Regions from separate parts of the Geobacillus sp. FSL K6-0789 genome, predicted to be linked through region 1. Evidence: riboswitches for the same ligand, from Rfam matches in the RefSeq annotation. Region 1 holds a riboswitch; each other region holds the start of a gene.

What was found. Region 1 has a riboswitch for S-adenosylmethionine ahead of NSQ51_RS03575 (bifunctional homocysteine S-methyltransferase/methylenetetrahydrofolate reductase). Riboswitches for the same ligand answer to the same signal wherever they lie in the genome.
Positions count from the first base shown of each region.
Region 2: it holds a riboswitch for S-adenosylmethionine, as region 1 does, so the genes downstream of both, metK (methionine adenosyltransferase) here and NSQ51_RS03575 (bifunctional homocysteine S-methyltransferase/methylenetetrahydrofolate reductase) in region 1, are expected to answer to the same signal.
Region 3: it holds a riboswitch for S-adenosylmethionine, as region 1 does, so the genes downstream of both, NSQ51_RS04325 (methionine biosynthesis PLP-dependent protein) here and NSQ51_RS03575 (bifunctional homocysteine S-methyltransferase/methylenetetrahydrofolate reductase) in region 1, are expected to answer to the same signal.
Region 4: it holds a riboswitch for S-adenosylmethionine, as region 1 does, so the genes downstream of both, NSQ51_RS06575 (AraC family transcriptional regulator) here and NSQ51_RS03575 (bifunctional homocysteine S-methyltransferase/methylenetetrahydrofolate reductase) in region 1, are expected to answer to the same signal.

Region 1 is NZ_CP151966.1:681,009-685,382, reverse strand. It holds gene NSQ51_RS03595 (hypothetical protein) at 1-543, opposite strand, end outside; gene NSQ51_RS03590 (uberolysin/carnocyclin family circular bacteriocin) at 611-841, opposite strand; gene NSQ51_RS03585 (hypothetical protein) at 905-1,075, opposite strand; gene NSQ51_RS03580 (zinc-ribbon domain-containing protein) at 1,377-1,760, shown strand; SAM riboswitch class I at 1,893-1,994, shown strand; gene NSQ51_RS03575 (bifunctional homocysteine S-methyltransferase/methylenetetrahydrofolate reductase) at 2,064-3,911, shown strand; gene metH (methionine synthase) at 3,904-4,374, shown strand, end outside.
Region 2 is NZ_CP151966.1:2,477,916-2,482,289, forward strand. It holds gene NSQ51_RS13075 (gamma carbonic anhydrase family protein) at 246-794, shown strand; gene metK (methionine adenosyltransferase) at 817-2,028, opposite strand; SAM riboswitch class I at 2,158-2,272, opposite strand; gene pckA (phosphoenolpyruvate carboxykinase (ATP)) at 2,491-4,077, shown strand; gene NSQ51_RS13090 (Rpn family recombination-promoting nuclease/putative transposase) at 4,202-4,374, opposite strand, start outside.
Region 3 is NZ_CP151966.1:816,497-820,870, forward strand. It holds gene NSQ51_RS04310 (GNAT family N-acetyltransferase) at 1-223, opposite strand, end outside; gene NSQ51_RS04315 (YjcG family protein) at 220-744, opposite strand; gene NSQ51_RS04320 (alpha/beta hydrolase-fold protein) at 783-1,511, opposite strand; SAM riboswitch class I at 1,705-1,815, shown strand; gene NSQ51_RS04325 (methionine biosynthesis PLP-dependent protein) at 2,015-3,118, shown strand; gene metC (cystathionine beta-lyase) at 3,122-4,300, shown strand.
Region 4 is NZ_CP151966.1:1,252,076-1,256,449, reverse strand. It holds partial or broken gene NSQ51_RS06600 (YeeE/YedE thiosulfate transporter family protein) at 1-230, opposite strand, end outside; gene NSQ51_RS06595 (hypothetical protein) at 236-505, opposite strand; gene mscL (large conductance mechanosensitive channel protein MscL) at 655-1,050, shown strand; partial or broken gene NSQ51_RS06585 (YjiH family protein) at 1,133-1,300, opposite strand; partial or broken gene NSQ51_RS06580 (YjiH family protein) at 1,816-1,950, opposite strand; partial or broken gene NSQ51_RS06575 (AraC family transcriptional regulator) at 2,005-2,181, opposite strand; SAM riboswitch class I at 2,362-2,466, opposite strand; gene opp4A (oligopeptide ABC transporter substrate-binding protein) at 2,517-4,301, opposite strand; gene NSQ51_RS06565 (ABC transporter permease) at 4,315-4,374, opposite strand, start outside.

The DNA of each region.
Region 1 (4,374 bases):
GAATGATGCCATTCGAAAGAAAAAGGCAGAAAATGCGCCTATCGCTCTAAAAGTTGAGCCACGCACTATATGCGATGTCACATAAAGAAGCAACAACATCGTATGTCCAAACCATACGAATGATGCGCCTGTGATCCCGAACATCATCATCAACCCAATGGAAGGAGGCAACCAAATCGGCAATAGCCGCAGAAGAGACACAGCATAGTGGATTTTGAGCAATCGCTGCCACACCTCGTCATCCCGCACTCCAGACAGACGCACATAATGATAATGGTATTGACGTTGCAATGCCTCTTTGGACTCAAGCAAAACTCCTATGAAAGGACTGACAGACATGAAAAAAAGAGCTCCCATAACCATAGAAGGGCGAAACAGCGTCGAGGATCGAGCACAAAAGGCTACAACCACAGCCGATGAAACAAGCCATTTCGCCGCTTCCACCAAGAACATGGTCATCTTCGGGGAAAAAGGCGATTTTCTCTGCAACGGCTCCAAACTGCTTCGTTGTCGTTGTTGATATAACAGCCATACGAGTTTCATTTCTCTTCCCCCACATTGATTTACTCATTAGGAACGGCAGGGAGTTTTTCCCCTGCCGTTTTGCCTTTTACCATGCAATCGCTGCTGCTTTTCCTCGTTCCGCCACTATTTTTTTCACCGTCGCGACAAAAGCTGACCACCCAATTTCCAAAATGGCGTCGACTCCACCTGACAAAATAGCGGTGATCCCAAGAATAATAGAAATGAGAGTGGAGCCGGTCAACACAATCGAAACAACCGTCGTCGCGATTGTCTGTGACACGCCGAGCGTCCCGGCAACAAGCGCCAGCAAACTCATAACCTATCACCTCCTTCCAGTAAATGATAATCGATCAAAACTTTTTTCAAAAACATTCTGTGTCTATCTCATCCTTCGCACTAAACGAGAATAAACCCCGCCGTAAAGCAGCACCAATACAATAAATCCTATTTTGATGGGCATGCTGGCCGCTTTTAGGCGAAAAGCAACTCCAATCAACACAACAAGCGGCAGGCTAATCAGAATAAAATACGGCCACGACCATTGTTTCACCCACTTCACTCCTGTCTGCGATGCGGTTTCTAGTAAATTCCTTGTTAATATCATCCATTTTAATTATACACCTTGACTCTAAAAAAAAAAAGAAGAGAAATCGTTCGATAATTTTATCTTTTTTTACATATTTCGACATATTTCGTGCTATTGACATGAAACAGAGATGCTTTTAAGAGATTAGTACAAGGTAAGGGAGGAGATACAATGCTTCTTTTTTATTACGTCATCCCATGTTTCCTACATCATCATATGGTATAATAATCCCAACCAACATGAAACGAATGGAGAAGGAATCCACTTGAAAAGCATCAAACCCGGCCGCGTCCCGTCGATGCAAGGGCTGTTCGGCAGCATCGCCGCTGTGTTGTTCGGCATCTTTTGGATGGTGATGACCTTCTCCATCACCGCGGACTCGCCGTTTCCCGCCGCCCGCTTTTTTCCGTTTTTCGGCCTTGTCGTCATCGCCATCGGTGTATTTCAAGCAATTTACCATTACAAAAATGCGACGGGAAAACAACGCATGTCCTTATTGGACATTGTCGTCAGCGAGGAAGAGCCCGACCCACTGAACGTCCGATTTGGAGGCAAAGAGAAAACAAACAAGTATTGCCCATACTGCGGAGAACATGTGCAGCGTGATTTTCAGTTTTGCCCCCGATGCGGGAAAGCACCGAGCCCTTGACGCGAGCCGCTCTTTTTATCTGAATCTCTTTAACTTTTGAAATTTCCTTCTTCACCGTATTGAATAATTTCGAAAAATACATTAAATTATATAGTAATCATCAAAACGTCACCGCACAATTGCATACCGGCATTCTTATCAAGAGAGGGGGAGGGAATGGCCTGGTGAACCCTCAGCAACCTGGCCGCGGCCAAGGTGCTAAATCCAGACAGGCGGAAGCCTGGAAGATAAGAAGAAGCGAACGAAAAGTCTTCTTCTTAGAAGGCTTTTTTCTTTTACTACAACGAAATGGGGGAATCAAACGTGGGGCTGCTCGATGAGTTGAAACAACGCATTCTCATCGCCGACGGAGCGATGGGGACGCTGTTATATTCGCATGGCGTCGACCGTTGTTTTGAAGAATTGAATCTATCGAATCCAGACGAAATCATTCATATTCATGAAGCGTATATCGCCGCGGGCGCCGATGTCATTCAGACGAATACATACGGCGCCAACTATGTGAAACTCGCCCGCTACGGCCTTGAAGATGAGGTGCCGGCCATCAACCGCGCGGCGGTGCGGCTCGCCAGGCAAGCGGCGAACGGGCGGGCATACGTGCTCGGAACGATCGGGGGGCTGCGCACGTTAAACAAAAGCGTCGTCACGCTTGAAGAAGTGAAACGGACGTTTCGCGAGCAGCTGTTTGTCCTGATGGCTGAAGGAGTCGACGGCGTGCTGCTCGAGACGTATTACGATTTGGAAGAGTTGGAGACGGTGCTTGCCATCGCCCGCAAAGAGACCGACTTGCCGATTATCGCTCACGTCTCGCTCCATGAAGTCGGCGTCTTGCAAGATGGCACGCCGCTCGCGGACGCCCTTATCCGCCTGGAGGCGCTCGGGGCCGATGTCGTCGGACTGAACTGTCGTCTCGGTCCATATCATATGCTTCGGTCGCTCGAGGAAGTGCCGCTGCCGAAGCAGGCGTTTTTGTCGGCGTATCCGAATGCGAGCCTCCCGGATTACCGCGATGGCCGGCTTGTCTATGAGACGAACGCTGAATATTTCGAGGAAACAGCCAAAGCGTTCCGCGACCAAGGGGTGCGCTTGATCGGCGGGTGCTGCGGCACGACGCCGAAACATATTGAGGCAATGGCAAAGGCGCTCGCCGACCGGACGCCGGTGACGGAAAAAACGGTGAAGCGGCGCACGGCATCTGTATCGGTGCAAGCCGATCGGCCCGCGCCGACTCCGCTTCCCGAGCTCGCCCGCACGTACCGCTCGGTCATTGTGGAGCTAGATCCGCCGAAGCAACTCGGCATTGACAAGTTTCTTGCTGGGGCGAAAGCGCTCCATGACGCCGGCATCGATGCGCTGACGTTGGCCGACAACTCGCTCGCCACGCCGCGCATCAGCAACGCCGCTGTCGCCACGATCATCAAGGAGCAACTCGGCATCCGCCCGCTTGTGCATATTACATGCCGCGATCGCAATTTGATCGGCTTACAGTCGCATTTGATGGGCTTGCATACGCTCGGCATCACCGACGTGCTCGCCATTACCGGCGACCCGTCGAAAATCGGCGACTTCCCAGGAGCAACGTCGGTGTATGATTTATCATCGTTCGATTTGATCCGCTTGATCCGCCAGTTTAACGAAGGGCTGTCGTACTCGGGCAAACCGCTTGGGCAAAAAACGAACTTCTCGATCGGCGCTGCGTTCAACCCGAACGTCCGCCATTTGGATAAAGCAGTTGAGCGAATGGAGAAAAAAATTCAATGCGGCGCCCACTATTTCTTGACCCAGCCGATTTACTCGGAAGAGAAAATCGTTGAAGTGTACGAAGCAACCAAGCATCTTGACACGCCGATTTACATCGGCATTATGCCGCTTGTGAGCGCGCGCAACGCCGACTTTTTGCATCATGAAGTGCCGGGCATTACGCTCTCTGACGAGATTCGCGCCCGCATGGCCGCCTGCGGCAGCGACCCGGTGCAAGCAGCCAAGGAAGGCATCGCTATCGCCAAATCGCTCATTGACGCTGCGTTTGATTTGTTTAACGGCATTTATTTGATCACGCCGTTCTTGCGCTATGACATGACAGTCGAGCTCGTCCGCTACATTCACGAAAAAGAAGCGGCCGCCAAAGAAAGGAAGGTTGTTCATGGCTAACGTCACCTTAGAACAGCAGCTGCAAAGAAAAATTCTTGTCATCGATGGCGCCATGGGCACGATGATCCAAAGAGCCAACCTATCGGCCGTCGACTTTGGCGGCGAGGCGTATGAAGGGTGCAACGAATATTTGACCCTCACCGCCCCGCATATCATCCGCCGCATTCATGAAGCGTACCTAGAAGCCGGTGCTGATATCATTGAAACGAACACGTTCGGAGCGACACGCATCGTGCTTGACGAATATGGCCTCGGTCATTTGGCGCTTGAGCTGAACATCGAAGCGGCCAAACTCGCCAAACAAACGGCTGAGTCGTTCTCCACCCCGGACTGGCCGCGCTTTGTCGCCGGTTCGATGGGGCCGACGACGAAAACGTTGTCGGTGACAGGCGGCGCAACGTTTGAAGAACTCGTCGCCGCCTACGAAGAACAAGCGCGCGGACTGCTCTTAGGAGGCGTCGAC
Region 2 (4,374 bases), 1.4 Mb from region 1:
GCGGCCGGGGCAAATCATAAAAGGGTTGGCGACGGAATGAAAAAGCCGCTCAACAACGGTTCTTCTCACGTTGAGAAGCTTTGTGAAATCGGATCTTCTTCCCCGATCCCAACCACTCATCGGGCGAAACGAAACGTTTTTCACCAATCCCGATTAGGCGCGCTCGCTTTCGTTGGCGATTTGGACGCAGCGTTGTACAATACATGGTGAACGATCGATTTTGCAACAGAAAGGAACGAACGCCCATGATTTACCCATACAAAGGCAAAACGCCGCAAATTGCCGCCTCCGCCTTTATCGCCGACTATGTGACGATCACCGGCGATGTCGTGATCGGCGAAGAGACAAGCATTTGGTTCAATACCGTCATTCGCGGCGATGTGGCACCAACGGTGATTGGCAACCGGGTCAATATTCAAGATAACTCAATTTTGCATCAAAGTCCAAACAATCCGCTTATCATTGAGGACGGGGTGACGGTCGGCCATCAAGTCATTTTGCACAGCGCCATCGTTCGCAAAAACGCGCTCATCGGCATGGGCTCAATCATTTTGGACCGCGCGGAAATCGGGGAAGGCGCGTTTATCGGCGCCGGCAGTTTAGTGCCGCCGGGCAAAAAAATTCCACCCAACACGCTCGCCCTCGGCCGACCGGCGAAAGTCGTCCGCGAACTGACGGAAGACGATATCCGCGAAATGGAGCGCATCCGCCGCGAATATGTCGAGAAAGGGCAGTATTACAAAGCGCTGCAGCAACAGCGGACATCGTGCGCCGACAAAAAAGAGCTACCGTGATCAGGCAGCTCTTTTTCTTTCATCACTTGTCCGCCAGCGCCAGCGCTTGTTCTCTCAGCGTCGTCGCTTTATCAGTGCGCTCCCACGGCAAGTCGATGTCCGTACGCCCAAAATGGCCGTAAGCAGCCGTCTGTTTGTAAATCGGGCGGCGCAGGTCAAGCATTTTGATGATGCCCGCCGGGCGGAGATCGAAGTTGCTGCGCACGACCTCAATCAAAATGTCTTCCGACACTTTGCCGGTGCCGAACGTATCAATGGAAATCGATACCGGACGGGCGACGCCGATCGCGTAGGCGAGCTGCACTTCGCATTTGTCGGCCAGTCCTGCCGCGACGATGTTTTTCGCGACATAGCGGGCCGCATACGCTGCCGAGCGGTCGACTTTCGTCGGATCTTTGCCCGAGAACGCGCCACCGCCGTGGCGGGCGTAGCCGCCGTACGTATCGACGATGATTTTGCGCCCCGTCAACCCAGCATCCCCTTGCGGACCGCCGATGACAAACCGTCCTGTCGGGTTGATGAAATAGTTCGTGTTCTCATCAAGCAGCTCCGCGGGCACGACCGGCTTGATGACCTGCTCTTTAATGTCGCGCTCGATTTGCTCTTGCGTAATTTCCGGATGGTGCTGCGCGGAAACGACGATCGTATCGACGCGCACCGGTTTGCCGTTTTCATCGTATTCGATCGTCACTTGCGTTTTCCCGTCCGGCCGCAAGTACGGCAAGACGTCCGTTTTACGCACTTCCGCCAATCGGCGCGCCAAGCGGTGCGCAAGCGAAATCGGCAGCGGCATCAATTCTTCCGTCTCATTGCAGGCGAACCCAAACATCAATCCTTGGTCGCCGGCGCCGATCGCTTCAATTTCCTCATCAGTCATCTGACCTTCGCGCGCCTCGAGCGCCCGATCCACCCCCATCGCAATGTCCGGCGATTGTTCGTCAATCGACGTCAGCACCGCGCACGTATCAGCGTCAAATCCGTATTTGGCGCGCGTGTAGCCGATCTCCCGGATCGTATCGCGGACGATGCGCGGAATGTCCACGTATGTTGATGTCGTGATTTCCCCGCTCACGAGCACCAGCCCGGTCGTGACGCTCGTTTCGCAGGCGACGCGGGCGTTTGGATCTTTTTCCAAAATCGCATCCAAAATGGCGTCAGAAATTTGGTCGCAAATTTTATCCGGATGTCCTTCCGTCACAGACTCTGAAGTAAACAAGCGGCGTTTGGCTGACATTCGGTTTGTTTCCTCCTCTTGGCATAATGTGGCGACACGGAACTCATTTCCCTTTTTCCCTTCGCAATATAAAAAACCTTTCCTGTAACGGCTGAGGAAAGGTCATGGCAATCGTATTGCTTCCTTTCACTCTTATCGTTCAAGGACTGCGCCTTGCCACAGGTTAGCACCATTTCACACATGTCCAGTTGTGACGGTTGCTGGGCTTCATCGGGCCTGTCCCTCCACCGGCTCGGGATAAGAGTATCCGTTCAATGACTTATCTTATCGCAACGGAATCGGCAAAGTCAACTATCAAAATTCATTTTTTATCATTTCCAGCCGCGAAAATTCTTTCCTCAAGGAAATCGACACATTGGGCAAAATAAAGTTTGAAAAACCCACACAATTAGTATGGACTATTAATAAAAATGTGTTATACTATTTTCAAGAGTGATTACAAAAAGAAGGCGGGTTTTGAATATGGGGATCGCAAACATGACGAATAAGCTTGATTTATTGCTACAAAAACCGTACGTACATCACCAATTGTCCGTCGCCGAGCTCGTCGAGAAAGTCCTGCAACGGAACGAAGGACGGCTGACCCACACCGGAGCCGTCGCGGTGACAACCGGCAAGTACACGGGGCGGTCGCCGAAAGACAAATACATCGTCGAAGAACCGTCCACGAAGCAAACGATCGACTGGGGAACGGTCAACCAGCCGATGTCTCCGGAAACGTTTGAGAAACTGTACGACAAAGTGCTCGATTATTTAATGAAACAAGATGAACTGTTCGTCTTTAAAGGCTTTGCCGGCGCCGATCCGAAATACCGGCTGCCGATTCAAGTCGTCAACGAATTCGCCTGGCACAACTTGTTCGTCCATCAGCTGTTCGTCCGCCCGAGCGCCGAGGAGCTCGCCGCGCACGAGCCGCAATTCACCGTCATTTGCGCGCCGAACTTTAAAGCCGACCCGAAGGTGGACGGGACGCGCTCGGAAGCGTTCATCATCATCTCGTTTGAACGGCGCACCGTGTTGATCGGCGGCACCGAGTATGCCGGCGAAATGAAAAAATCGATTTTCTCGGTCATGAACTATGTGCTGCCGGAACAAGGCATCCTGCCGATGCACTGCTCGGCCAACGTCGGGCAGGAAGGCGATGTCGCCCTCTTTTTCGGCTTGTCGGGAACGGGAAAAACGACGCTCTCGACCGACCCGAACCGCCGCTTGATCGGCGATGACGAACACGGTTGGTCAAGCCGCGGCATTTTCAACATCGAAGGCGGCTGCTATGCGAAATGCATCAACCTATCGCGCGAGAAAGAGCCGCAAATTTTTGACGCCATCGGCTTCGGCGCGGTGCTCGAAAACGTCGTTCTCGATGACGCGACGCGGGTGCCGAATTACGACGACGGCACGCTGACGGAAAACACACGCGCCGCCTACCCGCTTCAGGCGATCCAAAACATCATCGACCCGAGCGTCGCCGGCCATCCGTCCACGATCGTGTTTTTGACAGCCGATGCGTTCGGCGTCCTGCCGCCGATCAGCAAGCTGACGCGCGAACAGGCGATGTACCATTTCTTAAGCGGCTACACAAGCAAGCTCGCCGGCACCGAACGCGGCGTCACCGAACCGGAAGCAACGTTCTCAACGTGCTTCGGCGCACCGTTTTTGCCGCGCCCGGCCGTTGAGTACGCGGAAATGCTCGGGCAAAAAATCGCCGAACACAACGTCCGCGTCTTTTTGGTCAACACCGGCTGGACAGGGGGGCCGTACGGCGTCGGAAGCCGCATGAAGCTCGCCTACACCCGGGCGATGGTGCAAGCCGCCGTCGAAGGGGAGCTCGACAACGTCGAAACGGTGCAAGACCCGATTTTCGGCCTCGCCATCCCGACCCGCGTCCCGGGCGTGCCGGATGACGTCCTGCAGCCGCAAAACACATGGGCCGACAAACAAGCATACGAACAAAAAGCAAAAGAGCTAGCGCAAAAATTCCGCGCCAACTTCCAAAAATTCGCCCACATCGATCCGTCCATCGAAAAACTCGGCGGACCGCTCGTGTAACAAGAACCCAGCCGGACAGGGAGCCGTTCCCTGTCCGGCTGTTTTTTCGAACGCATAAAATGATTGTCGTCGATCCCCCGGGATTTTTGTACGATTGGAGGTCGACGACAATGCGAAGGCGGGTTTACTTCTTCAGCTGTTCAATCTTTTCCGCCGGCAGCCCGGTCAGCTCGTGGATCGTGTCGACATCGTACCCTTTCGCCAACATTTTCTTCGCGATGTCGATTTTCCCTTCCTCAATCCCTTTTTGGCGCCCTTGCTTCATCCCTTGTTTGACTCCTTGTTGAATTCCCTTTT
Region 3 (4,374 bases), 140 kb from region 1:
AGATGCGCTCCGCTTTGCCAACCCCTTCATCGACCAGGCGAAACCGGCCGGCTGCGACTGCTTGTTCGCCATCGTATAGGACGAGATGGAACGATTCATGTTCAAATGCATCGATTTCTTCTTCTTCCGGCACGTTTTGCTCTTCGATGAATACAATCCGACGGACGCGCAACGCGTCTTCATACAACGCGCGGTCTTCCGTTGTTCCAATGGCGACGTTCATTCTCCCGTTTCCTTTCCTCCAACGATAAAGGTTTCATAGACAGTCCATGATCCGTTCTCGAGCTGGTAAAGAAGGTGGAACCGGTCGACCGTCTCTTCAAAATGGACGTTTTGCAGCCGCAGTTGGCTGTAGACGTCAGCGTATTCCGCATTCGGCAAATCGCGGCCAATTGTAATGTGCGGCACGAACACGAATTCCGGCTCCCCGGCAAACAAGCCGCTGTGCAGCTGCTCGTGCAACCGTTCCAGCACTTCGTTTGGCTCGACTTTCAAATAAATGATGTGGCTTGTCGGGTAAAACGAGCTGAATTTCGTCACTTTGATCGGAATTGGCTCCGTTTCCGCTGCGATGCGGCGCAGCTCTTTCGTCATTTCTTTGATTTGCTCCTCATCCGCCTCAAACGGGTATTTTAATGTAATGTGCGGCGGGATGAGGGCGTAATGGCTGTCGTACCGCTTCCGGTACGAGTTGGCGAAGTCTTGAATCCGCTTTGGCGGAAAAATGACAATGACGTACTTCATTCCGCTTTCCCTCCTTCAGATGGTTCGTTTGCCGTTATTTACAGCGACAAAATGGCCGATACCGCCCGGGGCACATCCGGCTGCCAATACGTCCATGCATGCCCGCCGGCAAATTCATGGTACGTGTAGGGAAACCGCTTTTCGATCAATAAGTCCCGTGCGGCCCGGTTCGGGGTGATAAAATCGCGTACATGGCCGTCCGTCGTTTTGACCGCCGTTTCTTCTGCGCCGACGGAATGGTAAAGGGAAAGAAGCGACGGGGCGCGGAACGCGCGGATGCGTTCGAGCACTGAGTCGTCAATGTAAGGAGACTGCATGGCGATTTTTCCAAATGTATGCGGATACAACAGACCGGCTAGAAGCGACACGGTTCCTCCCAGCGAATCGCCAATCAGCGCTCGTCCTTTGCCCATTTGATATGTCGGCAGCTCGCGATCCAAAAACGGCGCGAGCTCATGGGCCAAAAAGCGGATATAGGCTTCGTTTTTTCGACCGGCCGGGTGGTATTTCTCGTAGCGGTCGCTGACGTTCCGGTACGGGATGCCGACAACGATCGTTCGGTCGATCGTTCCTTCGTCCATGAGTGTCTCGATCACGGTTTTGATTTTTCCGTACATAAAATAATCCTTGCCGTCTTGCGCGATTAATAAAGAATATTTATGCAACGGAGAAAAATCGCTTGGCAAGTAGACAAGCAACCCGATTTCTTCTTGCAGCTCCCTGCTGTAAAGCGTATAATCGCGCATCGTTCCTGATGCTGTCGCCATGATCATCCTCCATGAAAGCGCAAGTTCACTTGTTATTGTAACATATTTAGGCAAAAAGATGTTAACGAAGGGCTCGAATTTTTCGTGAACTTGCCGAACATTGGTGCCGGCAAAAAAAATGACTTGCAAAAATGACCGGAATGCGTTACATTTTTTAATAAATTAACAATTAACAAAATTAAATACGCAGCGGTTCTTATCAAGAGAAGCGGAGGGAACTGGCCCAATGAAGCTTCAGCAACCAGCCGCCCGACGGCCAGGTGCTAAATCCAGCGAATTGAGCATTCAATTCGGCAGATAAGAAGAAGCATGACCATGTTCGTATGGAAAAGTCTTCTTCTTAGAAGACTTTTTTTATTTACTCAAGCGGCCGCTCCCTCAACCGAGAGGCGTCGAGGATCAAGGCCCTCGGCTGCTGCTTGACCAACAGCGGCGCTTCGTTGGGCGTTAAGTGGTTGGCCGTTGATCCATGATGGAATTTTCAACAGAAGGAGAGAGATGAGGTGGATAAACTAGAAACGTTGTTAGCGCAAATTGGCAACCGGAGCGAAACGGTGACGGGGACGGTCAACCCGCCAGTTTATTTTTCCACCGCCTACCGTCATGCCGGCATCGGGGAGTCGACCGGGTTTGACTATATCCGCACCGGCAACCCGACGCGCAAAATCGTCGAAGAAGCGATCGCGAGACTGGAAGGCGGCGACCAAGGCTATGCGTTCAGCTCCGGCATGGCCGCCATTCAGACAGTGCTCGCCTTGTTTGAGAGCGGAGACGAGTTTCTCGTATCGGCCGACCTTTACGGCGGGACGTACCGCCTGTTTGAGCGCGGCTGGCGCAAGTACGGTCTCGGCTTTCATTACGTCGATTTTGCTGATCTCGCTGCGGTGGAAGCGTGTATCACCGAAAAAACGAAAGCGATTTTCCTGGAAACACCGACGAACCCGCTTATGCATGAGACCGATATCCGCGCCGTCTCCGAATTCGCCAAACGGCATGGGCTGCTGCTGATCGTCGATAACACGTTTTACACGCCGGTGCTCCAACGCCCAATCGAACAAGGCGCCGATATTGTCATCCACAGCGCCACGAAATATTTAGGCGGCCATAACGACGTGTTGGCTGGCCTTGTCGTCGCCAAGGGCGAGGAGCTCTGTCAACGCCTGACCGAGTATCAGAACGCCATCGGCGCGGTGTTGTCGCCGTTTGATTCGTGGCTGTTGATTCGCGGGATGAAAACGCTGGCGCTAAGGATGCGCCAGCATGAAGAAAACGCCAAGCGCATCAGCGCCTTTTTGCGCGAACATGAAGATGTCACTGATGTGCTGTATCCGGGGAGAGGCGGGATGCTGTCGTTCCGGATTGCCGATGAAAAGTGGGTGAACGGGTTTTTAAAAAGCTTGCGCCTCATTACATTCGCGGAAAGCCTGGGCGGAGTCGAAAGCTTTATTACGTACCCAGCGACGCAGACGCATGCGGACATTCCTGAGGAAATCCGCATCCAAAACGGTATTTGCAACCGGCTGCTCCGCTTCTCGGTCGGCATCGAACATGCGGATGATTTAATCGCCGACTTGGCGCAAGCGTTCAAACACATGAAAGAGGTGTAAGCGATGGAACGGGAATGGTCGTTTTCAACGAAACTGCTCCATAATGAATGGAAAGTCGATCGCCACACGGGAGCGATGAGCGTGCCGATCCAGCACGCCTCCACGTTCCATCAGTTCGATTTCGCCACGTTCGGCAAATACGACTACAGCCGCTCCGGCAACCCGACGCGCGAGGCGCTTGAGGAAACGATCGCGGCGTTAGAAGGCGGAACGCGCGGATTCGCCTTCGCTTCTGGCATGGCGGCCATTTCGACGGCGTTTTTGCTCTTGTCCCGAGGCGACCACGTCCTCGTGACCGAAGACGTCTACGGCGGCACGTACCGGATGATCACGGAAGTGTTGACCCGCTTTGGCATCGAGCATACGTTTGTCGATATGACAGATTTAAACACAGTAGCGGAAAACATTCGTCCGAACACGAAAGTCATTTATATGGAAACGCCGTCCAATCCGCTGTTAAAAGTGACCGATATTCAAGGCGTCGTCAAGTTGGCGAAGGCGCATGGCTGTTTGACATTCTTGGATAATACGTTCATGACGCCGGCGTTGCAGCGGCCGCTTGACCTTGGCGTCGATATTGTCCTTCACAGCGCCACGAAATTTTTAGCCGGCCATAGCGACGTCGTCGCCGGATTGGCCGTGGTGAAAGATGAAGAGTTGGGAAAAGAGCTGTACAAACTGCAAAACGCGTTTGGTGCCGTTCTTGGCGTCCAAGATGCGTGGCTTGTGCTGCGGGGATTAAAAACGCTCCACGTTCGGCTGAAGCAGTCGTCCGAATCCGCCCTGGCCATCGCTGAGTATTTGGCGCGCCATCCGAAAGTGGAAGATGTGTATTATCCAGGGCTTTCGCACCACCCAGGCCATGACATCCAGCGCCATCAGGCGGCCGGGTTTGGCGCTGTGCTGTCGTTCCGTTTAGCCGATGAAGAAGCGGCTCGGACGTTCGTCCGAAACGTCCGCTTGCCGGTGTTTGCTGTCAGCCTTGGGGCGGTCGAGTCAATTTTATCGCACCCAGCGAAAATGTCGCATGCGGCGATGCCAAAAGAAGAGAGGCTCCGGCGCGGCATTACCGACGGCTTGTTGCGGCTGAGCGTCGGGCTTGAGGATGTCAACGATTTGATCGCCGATTTTGAGCAGGCGTTGTCGTTTGTTCAGGAGCGGCCGTCAGTTTCAACGCCATAGCCATCAGCCCGCCAAGCCTTCACAGCTCGGCGGGCGGGTCAAGATGCCGCTGAGGTTGACAACAGCCGCTCCTC
Region 4 (4,374 bases), 570 kb from region 1:
CGGAGCCAGCGATGAACCCGATGAGCGTCACGATGCCGTTCGCATCGCCCCCCGCCGATATGGTACAACGTCCCCGACGCGCAGCCGTCGCCAAGCTGCATGCCGATGCCAAACAGAAAAGCGCCGACGATGACCGATACTCCCACGCCAAATACATACCCTGACACCGGGTGCCCGAGCACTGAGCCTTTCACGAGCAGCGGCAAAAACAACGCGCTGGCTGCCGCCATCATGATCATCTGTGCCCGAATGCCTTCCCTTGGCGGTATAGAATAAACTTTCGCCAGGCGGATGTAAAGCCAAAATGCGCCTGGTACAATACAAATCCACCAAACGCTCCCAGCACATACAAAAGCGCCTGTTGCCAGGAAACACGGCTATATAAGAACAACGTGCCACCGATCAATATGAGGATGGAGACCGCAATAATCCACGCAGTCGGATGTTTCGGGGCGTTCGCTGCTTGTTTCGCGCGAACGTCTCGTTGTTGTGCGGTCACTTCCACGATGCGTTCCCCCTTTTGTTTTGGTTGATGAACGTATTCTATAATATATAAAAACCAATTGATTTGCTACGATTTAAGCTAAAAAGTTTCAATGTTGCGGCCGGTCGGGTATAATAGCAGACGAACATTTTCTTCGGAAGGAGATGACCATGTGGAACGAGTTTAAAAAATTCGCCGTCCGCGGCAATGTCATCGATTTAGCCGTTGGGGTGATCATCGGCGGGGCGTTTGGCAAAATCGTTTCCTCGCTCGTCAATGACATCATCATGCCGCTTGTCGGGCTGATTCTAGGCGGCATCAATTTCAGCGATTTGTCTTGGAAAGTCGGCAAAGCGGAAGTGAAATATGGGGCGTTTATCCAAACAGTCGTCGATTTTTTGATCATCGCGTTTTCGATTTTCCTGTTTGTGAAATTGATCAACACGCTGTATGAACGGGTGAAAAAGCAGGAAGAGGTGAAGGAAACCGCACCGACGCTGACGAAAGAGGAGGAGCTATTGACAGAAATTCGCGATTTGTTAAAGCAGCAGCGGGAAACGACGTGAAAGCCTGTCTGGAAGATGGACAGGCTTTCATGGCGCTGAAACTTCTCAATCGGGTTGATGGAATGGCGGCGAACCCGAAAATCGCAGCCAACAGCGGTTCAGGGATTTGCAACAGAAGGGTGAATGGGTAGAACAGGTAACCCAACCAGTCAAACACCGGCGTATATTCAGCGAGCAACAGCCCGATCAGTCCGACTGACATAATGGACGGCAAAATGCCCATCATCATGATGAAGCCATCGCGCAAGTTCTCCCATGTTATGAGTAATGTTAAAAATGGTAAAAAATATTAAAGAAATATAATACCTGAATCCGTGACAGCAGCTCATCAAAAGCACCGGAAAACGTAATCATATCAAGGGTTTAGCCCAGTTTCGGATGTTCACTTATTGAGTGAAAAGCAAAAAGTGTGATATTTGTTGATTTATCAAGCTTTCTCAGCAGTTTGAACGCGTTTTTATCACGGATTCAGGTAATAAAAAACATTACTCTTTACTAAGATACGGATATCTTAGATGGCTGTAACACCACAGCCTCTACTCCATAGCTTTTGTTAAAAGCATTTGGAGATACTTTTTTAATTATTTGATAAGCTCCATTCACGTCTGCATTTATTAAAATCCCTTTATTGGATTTAAATAAACCTCTTTTAATTCTTCTGTTTTTATTATAATTTTCTTTGGTTGGAGCTTCTCCGTCTAAAAATGATGTTCCGCTTGTATAAGACTCTTCAGTTACTATTAACTTAATCCCAACTTCTTCACATGTCACGGATACAGTGGAAAAGCCGGTAGCGATGATCGCCGCTTCTTTCACGGTATATTTGCCTTCTTTGAACACTTTATTAGTGATCAATAACCCAATGGAGTAGCTGCCGACAAAGGAAGCGACGGCGTCGATCAAACGGCGGGCATCGACGGCTTTTGTCATTAAGAAAAAGGCGGTGCCTGGCAAGTGGAACAACCGATATAAAAATAAAATCAATTCTTGAACGATGCGATACAAGACGGGATTGTACAAAATGTCTTGAAAAATGCGCATATACTCCCGCTCGGTTCCGCCGCGGTCAAGGCCGTATGTTTTCATAAACCGGCGGATTTGTGCCAAGATGCTTGTCAGCCGCCGCCTTAGAGTCAAACCGGATGAGCTCCGCCTGCACACAGCGCATGACACAAACGGAGAACGCTGCGGCAGGGAGATGAGCGGCCATGCAAGCACGGAGCGAAACCGCCTCCTCCACTGTTTCTCCTTCACCTCCCATCGACAAAAACCCCCTTCGCCTCGGAATGAGGCGAAAGGGGTCATGAGCCGTTCTTATCATCCAAAGCGAAACCGCTTTGCGGGTGTTAGCACCTTGCCTGCGGCAGGTTGCTGTGGGGTCATCAAGCCCGTTCTCTCGCCCACTCTTGATAAGACGTATGCAATTTATCTTCTATCTTATCGTACATCATCAAAGGCAACAATCGTCATTGTTCGACTTCCGGTTGCTCGGACGTGACGCCGACATCTTTCCACGTCAGTTTCGAGCTCGGGTCAACCGTAAAGTTGGCGACGCGGTTGTTGACGGCATAAATGGACAAACCATACAACGTCGGGATGACCGGAACTTCTTCGTTCATCAGCTGTTGCCATTCACTGTAAATTTTCCGGCGATACTCCTTGTCAAACGCCTGCTCGGAATGGCCTTTTTCCAGCAGCTCATCATTTTTCTCGTTCACCCAACGCGAGTAGTTGAACATGGCGTTGCGGCCGTACAATCCGTACGGGTCGACGTCCGTTCCAGTTGACCAAGCGGCGGCGTAGACATCCACTTTCGGATCGTCTTTTTCGACCATATCGTAGAAGGAGTTGAACTCCGCCAAGCGTCCGTCTACAAGCTGAACATCGAGACCCACATCTTTCCAGCATTGCATATAAAATTTGGCCAGCGGTTCAGCGATGTCCCCACCGCTCATCGCCAAGAAGTTGATCTTGAATTTTTTGCCGTTTGGATCTTCGCGGAGGCCATCGCCATCCACATCTTTATATCCCGCTTCATCCAGCAATTGTTTCGCTTTTTCCGGATTGTACGTATACCCTTTGATGGAACTGTCATGATAGCCCGGGAACGACGGCGGAATGAGCGTGTTCGCCGGGAAGCGCAAACCATGATACAGGCGGTCGGCCACCTCTTGGTTGTTGATGGCGTACGCCATGGCTTGGCGCAGTTTTTTGTTTTGGAATTTCGGATTGTCCATTACGTTTTCCTGCTTTTTCGCATCCCAATGGCCGAGTTTAAAGCCGATATAGCTGTACGACAAACCCACTCTACCGATAAACTGAATGTTTTTCGTCCCTTTCGCGTTCAAATATTGGTCAGTCGGGAACCCAGCGACGTCAATTTCGCCTTTTTTCAGCGCTTGCAGGACGACTTGCGGGCTGACGACTTTCAAAATGACGCCTTCCAAGTTCGGTTTGCCAGCCCAGTAGTCATCATTGCGAACAAACTCTACCGACTCGCCCGGAACGATTTTCTTCACTTTAAACGGACCGAACCCGATCGGTTTTTTCCGGATTTTATCCGATTTCGCCAAGTCTTTGATCGGAATGTCTTTCAAGTAATGCTTCGGCAGCGGATACGCCCAAATGCCAGTCAACACCGACGGATTGGCCTGTTTCCATGTGATCGTCAACGTCTTTTTGTCGATGACTTTAATGCCGGAAATTTTATCCGCTTTGCCGCTGTGATATTCTTCCATCCCGACGATCCCTTGGATGAGCGCATCGCCATAGCGGACGCCGGTGTAATCTTTATGGCCGATGACCAAATACGCATACTCCAAGTCTTCAGCGGTCACCGGCTGGCCGTCATGCCAATTCACATTGTCTTTAATATGGATTGTCATCGTCTTTTTATCATCCGACAACTCATACGTGGCAGCCCCATCATTTGTAATTTCATAGTCACCGTTCGTCCGGAAAAGCGACTCGTCAAAAAATTGCAAAATCTCTGCGTCGGGCGCTCCGGTGTAGAATGCAGAGCTGAGCATCCCTTCAAACGGCGTATCGGACACAAGGCCGTATTTCAACACGCCGCCATCGATGATTTTCCCGTCGTTTTTCACCGTCATCGGGAATTTGCTGATGTCTTCCTTCTGAGCCGCCGGTTTTTCGTTATTGTTGCCCTTTCCGCTCGTTGTGTCGGATTTGCCCGTGCACCCGGCGAGCACGAGCAAGAGCGCGGCGAGAGCCGCCAGCCATTTTCTCTTCACATTTTCTTCCCCCTTATCCTAGTCGTTGTCTTGCATCAGCCGCACGTTTCAGCGCTTGGCCGATGAAATTTAT